DNA from 2 places in the Promicromonospora sp. NPDC090134 genome. Region 2 is predicted to be linked to the other one. Evidence: predicted binding sites of a transcription regulator. Region 2 holds the regulator's gene; the other holds the start of a gene.
The links. The regulator LexA, encoded in region 2, represses DNA repair genes until DNA is damaged. The targets are predictions, from matches to a motif close to TCGAACANNTGTTCGA.
Positions count from the first base shown of each region.

Region 1 (3,363 bases), on a different contig from region 2:
CGGGCCCCGCGGGCTTCACCAGCGACCTGGCGTCGGCGTTCGCCGGGATCGACGGCCTGCTGCTCGGCGTGGCGCTGTCCGCGGTGCTGGTCATCCTGATCATCGTCTACCGATCGCTGCTGCTGCCCCTGGCGGTGCTCGCCACCAGCATGTTCGCGCTGTGCATCGCGCTGCTCACGGTGTGGCACCTGGCGAACTCCGGCGTGCTGCTGCTCAGCGGGCAGACCCAGGGCATCCTGTTCATCCTCGTGATCGGCGCGGCCACGGACTACGCGCTGCTGTACGTGGCGCGGTTCCGCGAGGAGCTGCTGCACACCCCGGACAGGTGGACCGCGACGCTGCGCGCGCTGCGCGGCTCGGTCGAGCCGATCCTGGCCTCGGGCGGCACCGTCATCGCCGGCCTGCTCTGCCTGGTGTTCAGCGAGCTGCGGTCCAACAGCACGCTGGGACCGGTCGCCGCCGTCGGCATCGCCTTCTCGATGCTCGCCGCGCTGACGCTGCTCCCGGCCCTGCTGCTGGCGTTCGGCCGGGCGGCGTTCTGGCCGCGGCGCCCCGTCTACGACCCCTCCGCGGCGGAGTCCGGCGCCGAGGAGGTCGGGCTGTGGGGACGGGTCTCGCGCGCGATCCGCTCCAGGCCGCGCACCATCTGGATCACGACGGCGGCGGTGCTCGCTCTCGGTTGCCTGGGGATCACCCAGCTCCAGGCCTCGGGCGTGCCGCAGTCGGAGCTCGTCCTGGGCTCCTCCGAGGCACGCGACGGGCAGGAGCGGCTCGCCGAGCACTTCCCGGCCGGGTCGGGCAGCCCGGTCTACGTGATCGCGCCGCAGGAGGACCTGCAGCGCGCGGCCGACGTCCTGTTGGCGGACGACGGAATCGAGGACGTCGCGATCACGGCCGACACCGCGAGCTCGACCGCGCCGGTGACCAAGGACGGCGTGCAGCCCTTCGGCCCGCCCGGTTCGCCGGCCCCGGAACCCGTGGTGTCCGACGGCGCGGTGCTGCTCCAGGGCACGCTCGGCGACGCCGCGGACTCGCTGGCCGCGGAGCAGACCGTGCGCGACCTGCGCGCCGCCTACGCCGACGAGCTGCCCGCGGCCCTGGTCGGCGGCGAGTCCGCGACGGACCTGGACACGAACGAGGCGTCGATCCGCGACCGCACGGTCATCGTGCCGATCGTGCTCGTGGTGATCCTGGTCATCCTCATGCTGCTGCTGCGCGCGGTGCTCGCCCCCGTGCTGCTCATCCTGACCACAGTGCTGTCGTTCGGGACCGCCATGGGCGTCTCCGCGCTGGTCTTCAACGACGTGCTGGGCTTCCCGGGCGCCGACCCGGCGGTCCCGCTGTTCGGGTTCGTGTTCCTGGTGGCGCTCGGGATCGACTACAACATCTTCCTGATGACCCGGGTCCGAGAGGAGTCGCTCGTGCACGGCACCCGCGAGGGCGTGTTGCGCGGGCTGCGGCTGACGGGCGGCATCATCACGTCGGCGGGCCTGGTGCTCGCCGCGACGTTCACGGCGCTCGCCGTGATCCCGGTGCTGTTCCTGGTCCAGCTCGCCTTCATCGTCGCGTTCGGCGTGCTGCTCGACACGTTCGCCGTCCGCTCGCTGCTGGTCCCGGCGCTCACGTACGACATCGGCCGGAAGATCTGGTGGCCGTCCAAGCTGGGGCGTGGTGAGAAGTAGCGAGGCTCGGTCGAAGGAACTCGGTGCGTGGAGCTCGCTAGGGGGTATTCGATAGGGGGTATTCGGTAGGTGGCTGACGGGTCGGCCGGTCCTGAGGGGCCGGCCGGCCCTTTCCTTTTCGCCACGGATTCCGGGAGGACGTCGCCGTGAGGCGGAGGCTTCGCGGGACGGAAGAGTTATCCACAGATCTTTTTTCTGCCCAACCCACAGCACATTCGTTCGATAGACTCGCAACAACGCCGTAGGGCGAACCTGGCGTTCGAGATCGCGCACGAGAGGTGGTGTGAACCATGGCAGGAGAAGAGCGTGGAGGCACTCCGCGTGCCCTGGAGGACGTCCTGACCGACCTCGACGCGCTGCTGGACGAGCTCACCGCACCACCGCACGAGCCCATGACGACCTCGGGTCTGGTGTCGGCGTCCGCCCGCCTGCGCGTGGCCGGCGCGCGCATGGATGCCGTGCGCTGGTCGATCCTGCCCCGGATCGAGGCCGCCGGGCTCTGGGCCCAGACGGGCGCACGCACCTTCGCCGTCTGGCTGGCTCGCGCCGAGGACGTCCAGACGGTGACCGCCCGACGCGACGTCCGCACCGCCAGGGCCCTGCGCGACCACCTGCCCGCCACCCTGTCGGCAGGCCTGGCGGGTCACGTGGGTATCGACAAGATCCGGGTCCTGGTCGACGTCACCACCACCAGCGCCACCCGCACCGAGGCCCTGGCCGCCCCGGCGGTCGACGTGCCCACCATCGACCAGGCCGGCTCCGCCCCTGACCCGGGTCCCGCTGAGGACGCACCCGCTGGACCTGTGCCCGACGAGCCGACGACGGGGACACCGACGACTTCAGCCGAGCCTACGTGGGAGGAGCAGCTGCTCGACTGGTCGACCCAGAACGGGCCCGACCGGTTCCGCGGTCTGGTGCGCTACTTCGCCCGCCACGCGGACCCCGACGCCGACGAGCGCGGATACACGAAGGCCAGGCAGCGCGAGTACCTCGACGTCGCACCCACGCTGGGCGGCTACCACCTGAGCGGGTTCCTCACCGAGGAGCACGGCCAGACGCTGACCACGGCGATCGGCTCGATCATGGGCGCACCGGCCACCGGCGATGACCGCACGCCCGGTCAGCGCCGGGCCCAGGCCCTCGCCGACCTGAGCCGCGTCGTGCTCGACACCGGCCGCACCGGTACCGGCGCATCCGTCCGCCCGCACCTGAGCGTGACCGTGTCCTGGACCGAGCTCCAGGCCCTCGCCGCCAGGAGCGCCGCCCGGAGCGACGCGGAGCACCCGGGCACGAGCGTCCCGACCGGACCGACGAGCTCGATCGGCCCGGACGGCGTTCCTCGCATCAAGCGTCCTGCCGTCTTCACCGAGACGAGCACCCCGGTGCCGACCTCGCTCCTGCGCCGCATCGCCTGTGACAGCGAGGTCACCCGCATCGTGTTCGGATCCGACTCACAGATCCTGGACGTCGGCCGGAGCAAACGTACGGTCACCGGGCAGCTGCGCCGGGCGGTCATCGCCCGCGACCAGCACTGCGTCTACGGCCAGTGCGACCAACCGCCCACGCGCTGCGAGGTCCACCACGCACTACGCCACTGGGCACACGGCGGCGAGACCTCCACCACCAACGCCGCCCTGCTCTGCTACCACCACCACGACCTCGTCGACACGCAGGACATCAC
Region 1 is NZ_JBIVCZ010000003.1:169,791-173,153, forward strand. It holds gene ACIPN7_RS10405 (MMPL family transporter) at 1-1,682, shown strand, start outside; gene ACIPN7_RS10410 (DUF222 domain-containing protein) at 1,973-3,363, shown strand, end outside.
Region 1: the regulator LexA is predicted to act here: its motif matches at 1,890-1,905, upstream of ACIPN7_RS10410 (DUF222 domain-containing protein).

Region 2 (3,363 bases):
GCACCACCGCGCGCCAGGGTGCCAATCGCTTTTCGTCCCCGCCGGCGCGCGGCCCGTCCGGCCGCTACGCCTGCGCCGCAGCGCGCTCCGCCGCGCGCTCGGCGCGCTCCGCGCGCAGGGACGTGATGGCGCTCTCGAAGTCCTCGAGCGAGTCGAACGACTGGTAGACGCTCGCGAACCGGAGATAGGCCACCTCGTCGAGCTCGCGCAGGGGGCCGAGGATCGCGAGGCCCACCTCGTACGCGTCGATCTCGGCGCTGCCGTTGCTCCGCAGGGTCTCCTCGACCCGCTGCGCCAGAATGGCCAGGTCGTCGTCACTGACGGGGCGGCCCTGGCAGGCCTTGCGCACGCCCGCGGCGACCTTGTCGCGGCTGAACGGCTCGGTGGCGCCGGAACGCTTGACCACCGACAGGCTGGCCGTCTCGACGGTGGTGAACCGCCGGTTGCAGTTCGGGCACTGCCGCCTGCGCCGGATCGACAGGCCGTCGTCGGCGGTCCGCGAGTCCACCACGCGCGAGTCGGCGTGGCGACAGAACGGGCAGTGCATGCTGACTCCTGCGTGGTCGGCCACGGACCGGAGACATCCGGTCGCGCCCCGACCGTAAGCGGGCAAACCACCCCCATGCAACATCGCCGCAACATTTGACGGCGAATCGTGGCCTCCGTCCACTTCGTCGGGGCGTTCGGCCACTTTTCGGGGGCCCTCCGGTCACTCCTTCGGGAGCAGGAGGAGCTCGCCGACCCGCACGGTGCCCGACGTCATCTCGTTGAGGTCCTGCAGCCGTGCGACCGCCTGCCGGACGTCCTCCCCGGGCTCCGCGATCTGCTCGGCGAAGCCCCAGAGCGTCTCCCCCGGCTGCACCGCGTGCACGCGGACCTCCGTCGGCTCACCCGGCGAGCTGGCCACGGCGGTCGCTCCCCACGTCGCCATCGGCGCGACCACGAGCATCGCCAGCAGCACCAGCACGACCCGGCCGCGCCGGGTGAGCCGCAGCCCCGCGAGCCCGAGCCGGTCGGCGAACGTGCGCGGCCCGCGCGGCGCGTACGAGGAGGCGGTCGGACGCGGCCGGGGCGGTGCCGACGCCCGGCTCGGGGTGTGCGCCGGGCCCGGCCGATACGCCCGGACCGCGCTCGATCCGGGCACCGTCGCATACGCCGGCCCGTACACCGGGGTGTACTGCCGCAGCGGGATCACGTCCCCCATGGCCCCTCCTCGAAAGGTGACTCGAACTCTTGTCCGTCATACACACGTTCGTCGAACGCTCGTACCATTGTGTAGCACGGGACACCGTAGAAGTCGAGACACGCTCGAACATTCGTTTGAGCCGAGCACATTTGTGATCTAGAGTGGGCAGCGCACAGGAGAACATTTGTCGGAACGGGAGGGGCACGGGCATGACGGGACGGGACGGGACCAGCGACACGAGAGCCGTCGACACGGCACTCTCGGGCGTCGCCACGTTGGACGCGCCGGGCGACGGGGCGGTCGCCGGCGTGCACGCGATCTCGCCGGCAGACCGCCTCACCGAGCGGCAGCGCCTTGTGCTGGACACGATTCGGCAGTCGTTCGAGACGCGCGGATACCCGCCGTCGATGCGCGAGATCGGCGAGGCCGTCGGGCTGGCCAGCCCGTCGAGCGTCAAGCACCAGCTCCAGATGCTGGAGAAGAAGGGCTTCCTGCGCCGCGACCCCAACCGGCCGCGTGCCATGGAGCTCGTCGAGCCCCTGGCCGAGCAGGTCGAGAAGCCGACGCGCGGTGAGATCCACTGGCCCGAGCCGCGGCGTAGCGGCCAGGTCCACTGGGGCGGTTCGGTGCCGGACGACGCGAGCACCCCGCCGCCGTCGTACGTGCCGCTCGTCGGCCGCATCGCGGCCGGTGGGCCGATCCTCGCCGAGCAGGTCGTCGAGGACGTCTTCCCGCTCCCCCGCCAGCTCGTGGGTGACGGCGAGCTGTTCCTCCTCAAGGTCGCGGGCGACTCGATGGTCGACGCCGCGATCTGCGACGGGGACTGGGTCGTGGTGCGCCGCCAGAACGTGGCCGAGCAGGGCGAGATCGTCGCCGCCATGATCGACGGCGAGGCCACGGTCAAGACGTTCAAGCAGACCGACGGGCACGTGCTGCTGCTGCCGCAGAACCCGGCCTACGAGCCCATCCCGGGTGACGAGGCGCAGATCCTGGGCCGCGTCGTCGCGGTGCTGCGCAGCCTCTGACCCGAGGCACCAGGGTTCCCGACAGGCCCGATCACCGGCTCACGGTGGTCGGGCCTGTCGCGTTGCCTACCCCCTAGAACCCGAAACGCCGCTGCACCGCACGCACGCTGTCGGCCGATGCGCGCAGCCCGGCCAGCTCGTCGTCCGACATGGGTACCTGCACGGTGCTCGTGACGCCTCGCCGGTCCACGAGGGACGGCACCGACAGGCAGACGTCGCTGATGCCGTGGTAGTCATCGAGCAGCGAGGACACCGGCATGATCCGGCGCTCGTCCTTGAGCACCGCCTCGATGATGCGGGTCGCGGCCAGGCCCACGGCGTAGTTGGTGGCGCCCTTGCCCGCGATGATCCGGTAGGCCGAGTCGACCACCTCGTGGTGCACCTCCGCGCGCACCGCGGCGTCCAGGGGCGCGGCGCCACCGACCGGCACCCAGTCGAGCAACGGCACGCCGCCGATCGAGGCGGAGCTCCAGAGCGCGATCTCCGAGTCGCCGTGCTCCCCGGCGATGTAGGCGTGCACGTTCCCGACGGCCACCCCGCACCGTTCCGCGAGCACCACGCGGAGCCGCGACGAGTCGAGCACGGTGCCGCTGCCGAAGAGCCGCTCGCGGGGCAGCCCCGAGATCTTGAGGGCCGCGTAGGTCACCACGTCCACGGGGTTGGTCACCATGAGGTAGGTCGCGTCGGGTGCGACCTCGACCAGGCCCGGCAGGATGGTGCGCATCAGACCGATCGTCGCCTCGGCGAGGTCGACGCGGCTCTGGCCGGGCTTCTGCTTGGCGCCCGCCGTGACCACCACGACGTCGGCCCCCTCGCACACCGCCGGATCGTCCGAGCCGATCACGTGCGCCTGGGACGTGAACATCAGCCCGTGCTGCAGGTCCAGCACCTCGGCGTCGACCTTCTGCCGGTCGATGTCGAGCAGGGCGATGGTGCGGGCGGAGCCGCGGGTCAGCGCCGCGAAGGCGAGCGTCGACCCCACGGCCCCCGCACCCACCACGGCGATCTTGGTGGTGCGGGATCCGGCGGGCTGGGCGGCGGGGACGTCCGAGGGGGCTGCCATGCCCTCAGGCTATGTGTCGAGCCTGGCGAGCGCGGCGCGGACCAGCTTCGGGTCGGTGGTGGGCCAGAACCCGGGCATCGACCGGGTCA
Region 2 is NZ_JBIVCZ010000002.1:47,881-51,243, forward strand. It holds gene nrdR (transcriptional regulator NrdR) at 65-547, opposite strand; gene ACIPN7_RS06665 (LysM peptidoglycan-binding domain-containing protein) at 710-1,204, opposite strand; gene lexA (transcriptional repressor LexA) at 1,396-2,211, shown strand; gene ACIPN7_RS06675 (L-lactate dehydrogenase) at 2,285-3,274, opposite strand; gene ACIPN7_RS06680 (ATP-dependent DNA helicase) at 3,284-3,363, opposite strand, start outside.